DNA from 3 places in the Trichocoleus sp. FACHB-46 genome. Region 1 is predicted to be linked to each of the others. Evidence: predicted binding sites of a transcription regulator. Region 1 holds the regulator's gene; each other region holds the start of a gene.

Evidence for each region. The regulator HrcA, encoded in region 1, represses chaperone genes, less so after heat shock. The targets are predictions, from matches to a motif close to ANTTAGCACTCNNNANTNNNGAGTGCTAANT.
Region 2: groES (co-chaperone GroES) is a predicted target of HrcA. The motif match lies at 3,311-3,341, and genes of this name have one in related genera.
Region 3: groL (chaperonin GroEL) is a predicted target of HrcA. The motif match lies at 3,637-3,667, and genes of this name have one in related genera.

The regions. Positions count from the first base shown of each region.
Region 1 covers NZ_JACJOD010000030.1:314,176-319,714, reverse strand. Annotated here, with positions in the region: gene H6F72_RS17900 (TldD/PmbA family protein) at 1-1,429, shown strand, start outside; gene coaE (dephospho-CoA kinase) at 1,501-2,286, opposite strand; gene hrcA (heat-inducible transcriptional repressor HrcA) at 2,402-3,496, opposite strand; gene H6F72_RS17885 (rhodanese-like domain-containing protein) at 3,916-4,272, opposite strand; gene H6F72_RS17880 (hypothetical protein) at 4,384-5,523, opposite strand.
Region 2 covers NZ_JACJOD010000024.1:232,483-238,021, forward strand. Annotated here, with positions in the region: gene atpD (F0F1 ATP synthase subunit beta) at 1-1,396, opposite strand, end outside; gene H6F72_RS14955 (hypothetical protein) at 1,734-2,696, opposite strand; gene groES (co-chaperone GroES) at 3,488-3,799, shown strand; gene groL (chaperonin GroEL) at 3,942-5,539, shown strand, end outside.
Region 3 covers NZ_JACJOD010000006.1:400,713-406,251, forward strand. Annotated here, with positions in the region: gene H6F72_RS02080 (ATP-dependent Clp protease ATP-binding subunit) at 207-2,675, shown strand; gene H6F72_RS02085 (NAD-dependent epimerase/dehydratase family protein) at 2,768-3,589, shown strand; gene groL (chaperonin GroEL) at 3,695-5,380, shown strand.

The DNA of each region.
Region 1 (5,539 bases):
GTTTACTCATACCCCGCTCATCATGCCGACTTTGCTCACAGATGCCAAAAGCTTAGTTTCTGACTTAGTTACCCGCTACCGTTCCCAGGTAGATTATCTGGCCATCCGCTTAGAAGAGGCCGAAGGCACCGACATCCTGTTACGGGGAGACAAGATCGAAAGCTTGAGTGAAGGCATTTCGATTGGTGGGCAAGTTCGCGCCTGTCACAAAGGCGGCTGGGGCTTTGCCAGTTTCAATCGGCTTTCAGGGCTGGCAGAGCGAATTGAAGAAGCGATCGCTGCCGCTCGTTTAGTGGGAGATGAAGAAACCATCTTGGCTCCTGTCAACCCAATTCAAGACACTTGCATCCTGCCGCTCACAGGCCAAGATCCTCGCCACGTTTCACTGAATGAGAAGAAAACGCTGTGCGAGTACTATGCAGGCATTTTGCGCTCAGTCGATCCTCAAATTACTACGATTTCTGTGCGCTATGGCGACAGCGCTCAACGCATCCTCTTCGCCACCTCTGAAGGCACCTTGATCGAACAATCTTGGGTGGATATGGAGATGCGCTTTGCCGCTACTGCCCGCAACGGGGAAACGGTGCAAACAGGCCGCGAGACGACTGGCTCTCGCCGGGGTTATGAAGACTTGTTAGGGCTAGATGCTCAAGTTCGTAGCGCCGCGCAACGTGCAGTAGATGCTTTAGCGTTGCAACCTGTAAAAGGCGGCACCTACACCGTTGTGATCGACCCGATTCTGTCAGGATTGTTTGTCCATGAAGCCTTTGGGCATCTTTCGGAAGCGGATATGGCCTACGAAAATCCTGACATTCTAGAAGTCATGACCCTAGGGCGACGGTTTGGGTCACCAGAGCTGCAAATTTTTGATGGAGCCCAGCCGCCAGGACATCGAGGCAGCTACTTCTACGATGACGAAGGCACCCCCGCAACCACCACGCAGTTGATTCAGGATGGTGTTTTGGTAGGACGGCTGCATTCGCGTGAGACTGCGGGCAAGCTGGGCGAAGCTCCTACCGGGAATGCTCGCTGCCTTAACTACCACTACCCCCCAATTGTCCGCATGACCAATACTTGGATTGAGCGCGGTAAAACTCCCGTTGCCGACCTCTTCCAAGGCATCAAAGAAGGTGTTTATGCCCGCAACTGGTTAGGTGGCATGACGAATGGAGAGATGTTTACGTTTACGGCAGGGGAAGCCTGGATGATTCGGAACGGCGAAATTGCCGAACCTGTCAGAGACGTTACCCTCTCTGGCAATGTGTTCACGACACTAGCAGACATTGAGGCGATCGGAGACGACTTCTATTGGGATGAATCGGGTGGCTGCGGAAAAGGAGGCCAAGGCGGTCTGCCTGTAGGCTGTGGAGGCCCTAGCTTGCGCCTACGCAACGTGGTTGTAGGTGGCGAAGCAGTCGAAGAGGAATAACCTAGCATTAGTAGGACGTTTTCGCGCTCAAGCTTGCAGATTTTCAGTTGAAGCGGATGCTCCAAAAGGGATTATGGCTGCAACAGTCCGGATTTCCCTTGAGATGCTTGTCTAGATGCTGGTGGTGAGGCATCCGCTTGAGGAGCTTGCCGGGTTCCTGCGATCGCTTGATCGACCTGACTTAGTAAATCGTCCAAAGTTGAGGAGTTATGCAGCACGACATGAGCACAAGCTATCTTTTTCTCAATCGCCATCTGGCTATTGATTCTGGCTTGCACTTGCTCTAGGCTCAGGCGATCGCCTTCTGGGGAAGTTTTGGCATCTCGTTCTAGTAAACGCTCAACTTGCTGAACTGACGCACACTGAATCACCCACACCTCAGTGACCAGATCGGTCATGCGGGCTTCAAACAGCAAAGGTACTACCAGGACCACTGTGGGGTAAGCTTCTGCGGGTAGGGCTTGCATTTGCGACTCCATGCGATCGCGCACATACGGATGAATGCGCTGTTCCAACCACAATCGCTCGGCAGAGCTACTAAAGATAATCTTACCTAGGCGGCGACGATCAAGGTCTCCATTGGCCAATAGGATACCAACGCCATAACGTTCAACAATTTCTTGAAACACATCTGAGTCTGGACCAACCGCTTCTCTAGCGTACAAATCGGCATCCAAAATGGGTAGCTGATAAGCAGAAGATAGATAGTCAGAAACGGTCGTTTTGCCCATCCCAATTCCCCCAGTCAAACCAATTACCCGTTGGTCATGGCTTGGGGTCTGGGAAGCAGATAGCTGGGTCAGCTTTAGATCTGTAGAGCCGCGCTGTTCACGAAGGGTGTTTAAGCTTTGACTCATATCGTGAACCCGTTTATGCAAAATGGTTGATTAAAGGCTTTTCGAGCCGTGGATCAGCACTCTAGGAAATTTTAACAAGTGTGATTACCTAGAAGAATAAAAGTTTGGCTTTCAATTAGCTTAAAGTTTCAGAGAGAAAATCAGCTGCCGCTTCTACCATCGCGATCGCATTTTCATACACCATGCGAGTCGGGCCCAAGACTCCCACACTACCAACGGGAACTGTGCCTCGGCGATAGGTGGCAGAAATCAGCGTACAAGTACGAATTGGTTCTAACCGATTTTCCGCTCCAATCCGCACCGTCGCTCGCTTGCCCAAGGACTCAGAATCAGGATATTCAAAAATTAAAGGCCACAGTTGGTCTTGTTCTTCCTCTAGTAGGTGAATAATAGTTTGAATCTGTTGCAATTCCGAAAATTCTGGATGGCGCAACACCTCTGAAACGCCACTGACCAAAATTTGGGTTGTGCGCGGTGATTGAGTTCGCCGCATCAAATCAGCTAGTGAAGCTCGCAAACCATCTGCGTATTGTTCAAATTCTCGGCCCAGCTCGCTCCAGTCCAGCGAAGGCAATTCCGCCAGCGATCGCCCCCGCAGTTGATGATTCAAGAAATTGGATAAAATTTGCAACTCTCGCTCAACCAATTCCGGGTCTGCCAAGGCCTCCACTTGATTTTGGGCTGAGTCAGCTTGAGGCAGTTCCATCAAAACCGATTGGGTTTCATAAGCATCCGTCACCACAATCAGCATCACCTGCCTCGGCTCAATTTGCACAATTTGCAAATGGCGCAGTCGAGCCATATTGGTCTGAGGCATCGTCACCAAAGTCACGTAACCACTCAGGGTTGCTAAAATTTGGGCCGCGCCTCGGAGCAAAGCTTCAAAACTCCAGCTATCCGAGTTCAGGCGATCGCTAAACAGTTGATCGACTTGGCGAGCCAAAGTCTCGGAAGGAGTAATTAACTGGTCAACATAAATGCGATAACCAGAATCGGAAGGAATCCGCCCTGCTGACGTATGGGGTTGATAAAGCAGCCCCGCCTTTTCTAAATACCCCATCGCGCTGCGAATCGTGGCTGGGCTGACACTCAGGTTATATTCTTCTACCAAAGCTTTTGAACCCACAGGTTCTGCGGTCGCAATGTAGTGACGGACGGTTGCCCAAAGAACCCGTTGCTGTCGATCGGTGAGATTCACTTGTACAGGCATGAGATCGGTAGCTGAATTTAACTGAGCTTCAAAAAATTGTCAAAAAATAAATGATTAAGTTAAGAAGGCCTACAAAAAGGGATTTACTGTTAGTCTCCCGTCTTTCCCGTCTTGGTTGAGAACCTTAGAACCAGTGATTAAACTGACGATCCGAGTAGTGACTAGACTCTGATTGGTACTGGGATGCCACCAACATAGCAGATGCTTGATTGTCTCTTTCGGACTGCTCCGTCAGTAGTAGCAAAAATAACCATCTTCCTGAGGCCTTGGAAGATCCTACTAGCTGCGATCGCTTCCAGCTTCTACTCAGTGACTATAGTCTATTAGTCCTCAATTCAGCAGCCTAAGTTCCTAACCAAGTAGTTGTCGTGTTACAGCTAGCACTTGCAATGAAGAGCAACGACTCATAACCCAGAACGCTAGTAACGTGGAATTGATGAATCAACTAAAACAGCGTATGCTTCGATGCCACCCTCAACATTCTTGACATTGGTAAAGCCTTGGCTAGCTAACCATTGACACATCTGTGCCGATCGCATCCCGTGATGGCAAAGCACAATCGTTTCTGCCTGGGGGTCGAAGCGGGCCTGTACTTGCTCTGACCAAGCTGCATATTCACTGAGTGGCAAATTAGTAAAGCCGGAGATGTTGGCGATCGCAACTTCTTGCGGTTCTCGTACATCAACCAACTGCAAGCCCTCAGGTGTTGCTAAACGTTTTGCCAGTTCCTCAACGCTCATTTGAGTAAAAGCTGGATTCGTAGATTGGTTGGTCATGAAATTGCCCGCTTGCTGGATTGCTCAGCCATAGACTCTAAACTGATTTTATCTGGGTTTAGAGCACTCTTGTCAGCTCAGTACTACCAGGTGCTAATGACGACTCAATACTTAACTCGTAGAGCAGAGGAATTCTAAGCGACAGAACGCTTGCCCAGCTTGTAGTGAACAAGGTTGCGTTCCCCGATTGGTGAGCTGCACCATGACTTCAGGAGTTTCTACGGCTCCAGCTTCATTGGTTTGTGCCGTTGGTTCAAACCAAGCCACGGTTAGTTGATGTTGGCTGCGGAGCGCTTTGACTAGCTGGACTTGCACCGCAGAAGTCAAGCCCTTTAGTTGAAAACCCAATTGACAAACGATGGTTTGTCCTGGTTCTAAGGTAATGCGATCGCAGCGTTTTGATACCCCCAAAGGCCCCTCTTGATAGGGTGCCTGCACCAAAAAATTCCGGGTTAGCCAGCATGCAACGACTGTGGTTGCTAAGTTTCCGGCAGCTTGCGGGGGGACCAAGGTAGGCGCAACCTTCACAACTGGAAAGCGCATTAAATGAGGTAGTTTTACTAAGTCAACTGCTGGCGTTCTACGAGTGGGCGTAGGTGATGCTGACCATACAGCCCTGCTTTGCATCGTGGTTTCTCTTGAAGCTTTGGTCAAAGCAGATGCAGGAGCTTGAGCCAGGCCAGGCAAGGGGCCAGGCAACGGAGAGATAGATGCCTCAGCTTCTATAACGCTGGGTTGGTTAGCCAATGGAGAAGTCCCTGACTCAGCTTCTTCAAATACGTCAATGAGCACTAGATCGCTGAGAGTAGCGGATTCATCAACGGGTGGTTCTGCACGTAAAGGACGAACCGAACGAGGGGTCACCTTGGGCAAATCTCGCTCTAAAGTTTCGGAAAAAGCAGTAACTCTTTGTCCAGCTATTTCTGGAACAGGCTTCTCGGTAGCCCAACCAAAAGGAGAGCGTTTGCGGGTGCTGGCAGACTTATGTAGAGAGGGATGGTTGAGCTTGGGGTCTTGGCGGCGACGCTCTTTGATGTATTGCTGCACAATGGTTTGGCGGTTACGCATGTAGTCTGCCCAGAAGCCAGGCTGGATCTCATCCATCGTCTGAGCCAGGGACCAAATCTCCAACGTCATCATGTTGTAGAACGTTTGGTCGGCCTTTTGGAGTTCCTGAACCCAACTTGCAACGTTGCGGCTCGAATTGAGCGGGCTGCTGTCCAGAGTACTAACAGAACTCAACCCCATCATTTGCGATCGCCTCTAA
Region 2 (5,539 bases), on a different contig from region 1:
GGTAGAAGGCTTGCTCAGGAAGCGCATCCAACTCGCCACCCAGAATCATCTGGAAGCCCTTGATCGTATTCTCGATCGAGACATACTTACCAGGAGAACCCGTAAACACTTCTGCGACGAAGAAGGGCTGAGACAAGAAACGCTCAATCTTACGAGCCCGCGCTACGATCACCCGGTCGTCTTCAGACAATTCATCCAAACCGAGAATGGCGATGATGTCTTGCAGTTCTTTGTAGCGCTGTAGCGTCGACTGGACTGCACGAGCGGTGTTGTAGTGCTCATCTCCAACAATGCTGGGTTGAAGCATGGTGGAGGTGGAGTCGAGAGGATCTACCGCAGGGTAAATACCTTTGGAAGCGAGACCCCGTGAAAGTACGGTGGTTCCATCTAAGTGAGCGAAGGTGGTTGCAGGTGCTGGGTCGGTCAAGTCGTCCGCAGGCACGTAAACCGCTTGAATCGAAGTAATCGAACCTTCGGTGGTAGAGGTAATCCGCTCTTGTAGGTCACCTACGTCAGTACCGAGCGTGGGCTGGTATCCTACCGCAGAGGGCATCCGACCCAACAGCGCGGATACTTCAGAACCCGCTTGAACGAAACGGAAAATATTGTCGATGAACAACAGTACGTCTTGCTTGTTGACATCGCGGAAATACTCAGCCATCGTCAGAGCAGTCAGACCAACCCGCATTCTAGCTCCGGGTGGCTCGTTCATCTGACCATACACAAGAGCAATCTTAGAATCGTTGAGGTTGTCCTTCTTGATAACCCCGGATTCCATCATTTCGTTGTAGAGGTCGTTCCCTTCGCGGGTGCGCTCGCCTACACCACCAAATACGGAGACTCCCCCGTGCTGGGTAGCGATGTTGTTGATCAATTCCATCATGATGACGGTCTTGCCTACACCAGCACCACCAAATAGACCAATCTTGCCACCCCGACGGTAAGGGGTCAGCAGGTCGATCACTTTGATTCCGGTTTCAAATACGGAGGGTGTTGTCTCCAAGTCGGTTAACTTGGGAGCGGCACGGTGGATGGGGAAAGTTTCTTGAGTATCAACTGGGCCTTTGTTGTCGATGGGCTCACCCAGCACGTTAAAAATTCGGCCTAGGGTAGGAGCACCGACGGGCACGCTGATGGGAGCGCCTGTGTCAACGGCTTCCATTCCACGCACCAAGCCATCGGTGGAACTCATGGCGACGGCACGAACTTGGTTGTCGCCTAGAAGCTGCTGCACTTCGCAAGTAATAGCAACGTCTTGTCCCGCTGCATTTTTACCTTCGATCTTTAAAGCGTTATAGATCCTCGGCATCTTACCGTTAGGAAATCTAACGTCTAAAACGGGACCGATGACTTGGGAAACGTAACCAACATTTGTCTTTTCTGCCGTGGTGACCATGCTCGCGCCTATGTTGTGAACAGCTATTTCGAGTACTTAAGGACAGTCTTAAAAGTCGCCATCCTCCAGCTTATCACTGAAGGGGAATCGTAAATCTTTTTGAAGTTGGACTCAGTTTCACACTTCTATAGCCGTCCTAAATGCTTCATAAGTTTATCGGATTGTGAGAGGTACACTCTTCACAAACCAAGTGGGATTGCTATATCAAAATTGAAGTTGTAAACGCGATCGCTCTGCAACGGTCAGGATCAAATTCTGATCGAGAGCGGGATGGAGTTACAGAAGCGATTGTTTGGTAACAGTGGTTAGCAACAGGGTTCAATAACGAGGATTAAGTTTAGGGTTGGCGATCGCGCTTCCGCCCCCTCAGCCAAGCTCCGATTCCCAATACGCCCAATCCCAGCAAACTGCTAACAGAGCTGGATTCAGGAATTACAGTTGGGTTGGTCGTTGGAAAGAGGTTGCCATAGATTTGCACATTGATATCTGATGACTTGTTCCAGCCACCCCGCCCTGATAACCCACTAGCGCCATAAGTTCCCGGTAGACCCAGGTTATTAGAGTTCCAGGTGCCAACATAATCTGGCGTACCCTGTTTAATCCGCAGTAGCCGATAGAAATCATCTGCCCCGGCTGAGGGAGAGCCACTTAAAGCAGCATTGGATGCATGAAGGACAGGAAAGACATTCCAAGTGTCTAGGCTAGTAAAGCCATTGCCATCGACAAAGAACTGGTACAGTTGGCCTCCCTCAATCGCCCAATTGAGACCCGTAAAATCTATTTGCCAAATCTTACGGTATAGCTGAACTGGTTCTGCCCAATAGTTTTCACCATCCACATAGGTGACTTGAGAAATCTTGATCCGGGGATCAGAACCATTGGTTGGTCCACTGTGGACTGCGCTCAATCCAGCTGCTCCTGAGTCTACCTGACCACCCCATAAGGTGAAGTTCTGCCAGAAGTTATTAGGAATCGTTGCTGCTGTATTCGCAACTCCAATCACTGCCCACACTCGCAAGGTGTCAACCAAATACTTTTGTCCTGCGATGCCAAACGAAAAGTCGTCGCCCAAGGGGTAAGAGTAGCCAGAGCCTATGCGATCGGCGAATCCCCAAGTAATATTGCTACGGTCTGGATCAAAGGCAGGATGATTGGGAGCTGTATTATTGATGTTTTCGTTGGGTAGTCCCCGGTCGAATAGTAAAGTTGCCTGAGCATCAGAACCAAAGCCCGTTGCTAGCGCTAGTGCTAGGAATAGAGATTGAAGGGCTGTACCTGTAGAGATCCCCATAAAATTCATGGTTCTCGAAAATGCATGATGGGGTTGGAAGTGGCCCAACCGAACTCTTTCCGCGACTGGGTAAAGCTGGCTAGGAAAGCTATAACTAACTGTGGCTAAACCAACTAACTGTAGATCAACTGAATCTGCTTAGGTTGCGATCGCAAGTACAAACTCTAAACCGAACTTCCAATGTTAAGTTGGCATGTCCTGATTTAAGAGCCCTAGTGTCCCTACGTAGAATTATCCAAAAAAATACATTCCAACTCTGATTGTAAAGGGTGAATGAATTTAAGCTTAGGTTGGATAAAAAGCTTTGGTAGCTAAGACTACAAGGCTGAAACCTAATTTTTGATCATTCAGACCTATACAAATATTCAGGACTGGATTTCTGAATCAGCCAGTAAAAACACGGTATGTAGGGCTTGATACAAAATTTAATTTTGCCCGTCTTTAAGTCAAGAGCAAGATTAAGAGGCTAAAAGCAGCACGATCGCTTTGAGTGCATCAGCTCGAAACGTAATAGATACAGCGATAGTAGCGATCGCCTATCGGTAAGACTGCAACCAGCAACAAATTTTAAGTTCGGGAACCCGTACAGCCGAATCAGTTGCAATCGTATCTGACCTTGGGTAGATTAGCACTCAGGGATGGAGAGTGCTAACGCCTCAATCCCCCGGATCAGATCGACCTGTGACTGTGGACAAAAGCTTAGTGCTACAGCATGGGTTACGACATTTCAGGTTTGGCTTGACTAGACTGGGCCTGCCGAAATTGAACTGGATCTAAACCTGTAGTGTGGAGAATTTTTTATGGCAGCTGTATCTCTGAGCGTTTCTACCGTTAAGCCTTTGGGCGATCGCGTATTTGTTAAAGTCAGCGCGGCTGAAGAAAAAACCGCAGGTGGCATCCTTCTGCCTGACAACGCTAAGGAGAAGCCTCAGGTTGGAGAAGTTGTCCAAGTAGGTCCTGGCAAGCGTAACGACGATGGTGCTCGTCAGGAACTCGAAGTACAAATTGGTGACAAAGTACTGTACTCCAAGTATGCAGGGACCGACATCAAATTGGGTACCGAAGAGTACGTATTGCTCTCTGAGAAAGATATTCTCGCGATTGTTTCATAGTTTAGAAATCATTAGCCATTAACTGCTGAGGGTTGAACAAAGCTGCACCCCAAGGCTGGCACGAGTTAATTGCTAATTGCTAAACACCAAAGCTTTCAAGATTCCATCTAATTCGTTGTCCTCATTACTGAACTTAAATCCTATGGCTAAGCGCATCATTTACAACGAAAACGCTCGTCGTGCTCTAGAAAAAGGCATGGACATCCTGGCTGAGGCCGTGGCTGTCACCTTGGGTCCCAAAGGCCGCAACGTAGTTCTAGAGAAGAAGTTTGGCGCACCCCAAATCGTCAACGATGGTGTCACGATCGCCAAAGAAATTGAACTTGAAGATCACGTTGAGAACACTGGCGTTTCCTTGATTCGCCAAGCTGCTTCTAAGACCAACGACGCAGCGGGTGATGGCACCACTACTGCAACCGTGCTGGCTCACGCCATCGTCAAGGAAGGTCTGCGGAACGTGGCTGCGGGTTCCAATGCGATTTCCCTCAAGCGCGGTATCGACAAAGGTACAGGCTTCTTGGTGGACAGAATTAGAGAGCACGCTCGCCCTGTTGAAGATTCCAAGGCGATCGCTCAAGTCGGTGCCATCTCTGCGGGCAACGACGATGAAGTTGGTCAAATGATTGCCAACGCAATGGATAAAGTCGGCAAGGAAGGCGTCATCTCCCTAGAAGAAGGGAAGTCCATGACCACCGAACTAGAAATCACCGAAGGGATGCGCTTTGACAAAGGCTACATCTCTCCCTACTTCGCCACCGACACCGAGCGGATGGAAGCAGTTCTAGATGAGCCTTTCATCTTGATCACTGACAAGAAAATCGCTTTGGTGCAAGATTTGGTGCCCGTACTAGAGCAAGTGGCTCGTGCTGGTCGCCCCTTGGTCATCATTGCAGAAGACATTGAGAAAGAAGCGCTCGCAACTTTGGTTGTGAACCGTCTACGTGGTGTTCTAAACGTTGCGGCTGTTAAAGCTCCTGGCTTTGGCGATCGCCGTAAGGCCATGCTCGAAGACATCGCTGTTCTAACTGGTGGTCAACTGATTACCGAAGATGCAGGTCTGAAACTAGATAGCACCAAGCTAGATAGCCTAGGTCGCGCTCGTCGCATCACCTTGACCAAAGACACCACCACCATCGTCGCTGAAGGCAACGAAGCTCAAGTCAAAGCTCGTGTTGAGCAAATCCGCCGTCAAATGGAAGAAACTGATTCTTCTTACGACAAAGAGAAGCTGCAAGAGCGTTTGGCTAAATTGGCAGGTGGCGTTGCAGTCATCAAAGTCGGCGCAGCAACCGAAACCGAAATGAAGGATCGTAAACTCCGCTTGGAAGACGCGATCAACGCAACCAAAGCTGCGGTAGAAGAAGGGATTGTTCCTGGTGGTGGCACCACCTTGGCTCACCTCTCTCCTCAACTGGAAGAGTGGGCAAACGGCAACCTCAAGGGTGAAGAACTCACAGGTGCTTTGATCGTGGCTCGCGCCCTAGCTGCTCCCCTCAAGCGGATTGCTGAGAACGCAGGCCAAAACGGTGCGGTCATTGCTGAGCGCGTCAAAGAGAAGGACTTCAACGTGGGCTTCAACGCCGCCACTAACGAATTCGTTGACATGTTTGAAGCTGGTATCGTTGACCCTGCGAAAGTGACCCGCTCTGCTCTGCAAAACGCAGCTTCCATCGCTGGCATGGTGCTAACCACCGAGTGCATCGTGGTTGACAAGCCTGAGCCTAAGGATGGCGCTCCTGC
Region 3 (5,539 bases), on a different contig from region 1:
AAGAACTTGGGGCTTACCCCTTGACTTTGTAACAAATCTTTGTCCAAAATCTCCCTTCGGAAGTAAATATTCAAAAACTTCAGCGATCGCCACCTTGAATTGGGATCGCTCGGTCTGTATTGCTGCTATCTTGCGGATGATAGCAGCAAAATTTCCCTATGCTAAAATCAGCGTACCGGCAACGCAGCAGGTGATGGATACACGCCATGTTTGAACGCTTTACAGAGAAAGCCATTAAGGTAATTATGTTGGCCCAAGAAGAGGCTCGCCGCCTTGGGCACAACTTTGTAGGTACAGAACAGATCCTCCTGGGTCTAATTGGAGAAGGGACCGGCGTCGCCGCCAAAGTACTGAAGTCTATGGGTGTCAATCTCAAAGACGCTCGGATTGAAGTAGAAAAAATCATTGGTCGAGGTTCTGGCTTCGTTGCTGTAGAAATTCCGTTCACTCCTCGCGCCAAACGTGTCTTAGAACTGTCCTTGGAAGAAGCTCGGCAGTTGGGACACAACTACATTGGCACCGAACACCTGCTCTTAGGTCTGATTCGGGAGGGCGAAGGCGTTGCAGCTAGAGTGCTGGAAAATCTTGGAGTTGACCTCTCCAAGGTACGGACACAAGTCATCCGTATGTTGGGTGAAACCGCAGAAGTTTCAACCACGCCAGGGGGCGGTCGGACGAAGACTCCTACCCTGGATGAATTTGGCTCTAACCTGACCCAAATGGCAGCGGAAGGAAAGCTCGATCCCGTTGTAGGTCGTCAGAAAGAGATTGAGCGCGTCATCCAAATCTTGGGCCGTCGGACCAAAAACAACCCAGTCTTGATTGGGGAGCCAGGGGTCGGTAAGACGGCGATCGCCGAAGGTTTGGCCCAGCGCATCGCTAACAACGATATTCCAGACATTCTGGAAGACAAGCGTGTGGTTACACTCGATATTGGTTTGCTGGTAGCAGGCACCAAGTATCGAGGTGAGTTTGAAGAACGCTTGAAGAAAATCATGGATGAAATCCGTTCTGCCGGAAATGTCATCCTGGTAATCGATGAAGTTCACACCTTGATTGGTGCAGGGGCGGCTGAAGGCGCGATCGACGCAGCCAACATCCTCAAACCTGCCTTAGCTAGAGGTGAGCTGCAATGTATTGGTGCTACCACCTTGGATGAATACCGCAAGCACATTGAGCGGGATGCTGCGCTAGAGCGTCGCTTCCAGCCTGTGATGGTGGGTGAACCCAGCGTGGATGAAACCATCGAAATCCTACGCGGTTTGCGTGAGCGCTACGAACAGCACCATAAGCTAAAAATTTCTGATGCTGCCTTAGACGCTGCGGCTAAGCTGTCGGATCGCTACATTTCCGATCGCTTCCTGCCTGACAAGGCAATTGACTTGATTGATGAGGCGGGCTCTAGAGTCCGTTTACTTAACTCGCAATTACCTCCTGCTGCTAAAGAACTCGATAAGGAACTTCGTCAAGTTCTGAAAGAGAAAGATGATGCAGTGCGGGCACAGGACTTTGATCGAGCGGGTGAGTTGCGCGATCGCGAAATGGAAATCAAAACTGAAATCCGGTCGATCGCTCAAACCAAGAAGGCTGAACCTGGCAATGAAGATGCTTCTCCAATGGTGGATGAAGAAGACATTGCTCATATCGTGGCTTCTTGGACAGGTGTCCCTGTGAACAAGCTCACCGAGTCTGAGTCTGAAAAGCTGCTCCACATGGAAGACACCTTGCATGGGCGCTTAATTGGACAGGACGAAGCGGTTAAGGCTGTGTCTCGTGCCATTCGTCGAGCACGAGTTGGCTTGAAGAACCCCAACCGCCCGATCGCTAGCTTTATCTTCTCTGGTCCTACCGGGGTTGGTAAGACTGAGTTGACCAAGTCGTTGGCAGCTTACTTCTTTGGTTCCGAAGATGCCATGATCCGTCTTGACATGTCGGAATACATGGAGCGTCATACCGTTTCCAAGCTAATCGGTTCGCCTCCGGGCTACGTTGGCTATAACGAAGGCGGTCAGCTGACCGAAGCAGTCCGTCGTCGGCCTTACACAGTGGTGCTGTTCGATGAAATCGAGAAAGCCCACCCCGACGTGTTTAACATGCTGTTGCAAATCTTGGAAGATGGTCGCCTGACCGATGCCAAGGGCCGCACAGTAGACTTCAAGAACACGCTGCTGATCATGACCTCCAACATCGGTTCCAAGGTGATTGAGAAGGGTGGCGGTGGTCTTGGCTTTGAGTTCTCGGCAGAGAGCCAGGCTGATTCTCAGTACAACCGCATCCGCTCGCTGGTCAACGAAGAACTGAAACAGTACTTCCGTCCAGAATTCCTCAACCGTCTTGACGAGATTATTGTCTTCCGTCAACTGACGAAGGACGAAGTCAAGGAAATCGCGGACATCATGTTGAACGAGGTCTTCCGCCGTCTCGGCGAGCAAGGCATCACGCTGGAAGTCACTGAGCGGTTCAAGGATCGGTTAGTGGAAGAAGGTTACAACCCCAGCTATGGTGCTAGACCGTTACGTCGAGCCATCATGCGGTTGTTGGAAGATAGCCTCGCTGAAGAAATCCTCTCTGGCCGAATACAGGATGGCGACACCGCCGTTATGGATGTAGATGAGGGTCAGGTGAAGGTGCTGAAAGGTGAGAAGCGCGAGCTACTGCCTCAAGCGGCTGAATAGCCTTTAGTTCCGAGAAATAACTAATACTTAAGCGGTAGAGCGTTAAATCCTCTACCGTTTTTTTGTGTTTGCTGAAGAAGAAAGGAGGATCTGTGAAAGTTGCAATTATTGGCTGTGGGTATGTCGGGATGGCAACCGCTCGACATTGGCAGCAAGTGGGCTGGACTGTCACGGCTACCACAACCAGCGTGCCGCGTTTGTCAGAACTGGAGGCGATCGCAGACCATGCCGTTTTAGCCCAAGGCAATGATGAAACCTCACTAGCTGAGGCTTTAACGGATCAACAAGTCGTGCTGCTGAGTGTGGGGGCGCGTAGCCCTAACAGCTATGAAGAAACTTATCTGCACACCGCTAAAACCCTGACTAAAGTTTTGGCCCAAACGCCGAGCGTACAGCAGCTCATTTACACAGGGAGCTATGCCGTTTATGGTGACCAGCAGGGCAATTGGGTAGATGAAACCTCACCCGTTAAACCTGCCAACCGCAACGGTGAAATCCTGGCGGAAACTGAACAGGTATTGCTCAACGCTGCGAATTCTCAACTCAAGGTTTGTGTACTGCGGCTAGGCGGTATTTATGGGCCAGGACGAGAACTCCAGCGAATTTTTGGGCGAGCGGCGGGCACGACTCGACCGGGAACAGGGGCAGAGCCGAGTAATTGGATTCACCTAGATGACATCGTGGGCGCGATCGCCTTTGCCCAAGAGCACCAACTCCAGGGAGTTTATAATCTGGTGCAAGAAGTGACGCTAACCAGTCGAGAACTGATTGAGCAGGTGTGTCAGCGCTACAACCTAGCTCCTGTAAATTGGGACGAATCGCAACCCAGTGCTCGCTCCTACAATGCGAAGGTATCTAACCAAAAGCTCAAAACTGCGGGATACCAATTCATCCATCCTGAATTGCAAGTGTAAGGCGATCGCTGGTTTAACCCTGCTTATTACTACAAAGAGCACGATCGGTTTAGCACTCATTCCGATAGAGTGCTAAATTCTAGTTGGAAGCGTAGGGAACGAAATATGGCAAAAATTGTTGCATTCAGCGAAGAATCTCGGCGAGCGTTAGAACGAGGTGTGAATGCGTTAGCAGATGCCGTTCGGATTACTCTAGGGCCCAAAGGCCGCAACGTGGTGCTAGAGAAAAAGTACGGGGCACCTCAGATCGTCAATGACGGTGTCACGATCGCGAAAGAAATTGAACTCGAAGATCCCCTAGAGCAAACGGGAGCCCAACTAATTCGGGAAGTGGCTTCCAAAACCAAGGATATTGCTGGAGATGGCACCACGACTGCCACAGTGCTAGCCCAAGCTCTGATTCGAGAAGGCTTAAAGAATGTGGCTGCGGGTACTAATCCGGTGAGCCTCCGCCGGGGTATCGAAAAGGTAGTAGCTCTCTTAGCAGAAGAAATCAGAGCGGTCGCGAGACCCGTTGAAGGAGACGCAATCGCTCAAGTCGCCACTGTTTCTTCGGGTGGTGATGAAGAAGTAGGAGCCATGATTGCCGAAGCCATGAACCGGGTGGGCAAAGATGGCGTAATCACCGTAGAAGAATCGAAGTCCTTGTCTACCGAACTCGAAGTCGTAGAAGGGATGCAGTTCGACCGGGGCTATATTTCCCCTTACTTCGTCACCGATGGCGAACGGATGCTGGTGGACTATGAAAACGCCCGCATTTTGATCACAGACAAGAAAATTGGTTCCATCCAAGAGCTAGTGCCTGTTCTGGAGAAAGTTGCACGCTCTGGTCAGCCGCTATTGATTATTGCTGAGGACATTGAGGGAGAAGCCCTCGCTACCTTGGTGGTCAACAAAATGCGGGGTGTCTTGAATGCTGCTGCTGTAAAAGCTCCCAGCTTTGGTGAACGCCGCAAAGCCATGTTGCAAGATATTGCCGTGGTAACGGGTGGTCAGATGGTTTCCGAAGATGTCGGTCTGACCTTAGATGCCGTCTCTCTAGAGATGTTGGGCACAGCTCGGAAAGTAACGATCACCAAGGACAACACCACGATTGTGGCTGAGGTTAGCGATCGCACCAAATCTGACATTGAAAAGCGAGTCAGCCAAATTCGCCAAGAGCTAGAAAGAACCGACTCAGACTACGACAAAGAAAAGCTGCAAGAACGCCTCGCTAAGTTAGCAGGTGGCGTGGCTGTAATCAAAGTTGGGGCAGCTACTGAAACCGAACTGAAAGACCGGAAACTGCGAATCGAAGATGCTTTGAACGCTACCAAAGCAGCCGTAGAAGAAGGCACAGTACCCGGTGGTGGTGCTACCTTAATCCACTTGACTAAAAAGGTGGAAGAAATCAAAGCCCAGTTGAACGATGAAGAGAAGATTGGGGCTGATATCGTGATTAAAGCCTTGGAAGCACCTTTGCGTCAAATTGCTGACAACGCAGGGGTTGAAGGTTCTGTCATCGTAGAAAAAGTGCGTGACATGGACTTCAACATGGGCTACAACGTCATTTCTGAGAAGTTCGAGGACATGATCGCCGCTGGGGTGATTGACCCCGCTAAAGTCGTGCGATCGGCGCTGCTAGATGCGGCTTCTGTCGCTAGTATGGTCTTGACCACAGAAGCTGTGATTGTCGAGCGACCTGAGAAGAACCCTCCTGCTGGTGCTCCCGATATGGGCGGCATGGGTGGCATGGGTGGTATGGGCGGCATGGGTGGTATGGGCGGCATGGGTGGCATGGGGATGATGTAGGCCTGCTGCCACAACGCTAATTTGAACATCTAAACTCATTGGAGCAGTAGCTATTACAAGCTGCTGCTTTTTTAGCTTTAGGAGTACAACTTCATCCCATGAGATTTCTGGGCTTGGGTGGAGTGAGCTTTGCCCAACTAGCAAAATCAACGTGCTGGA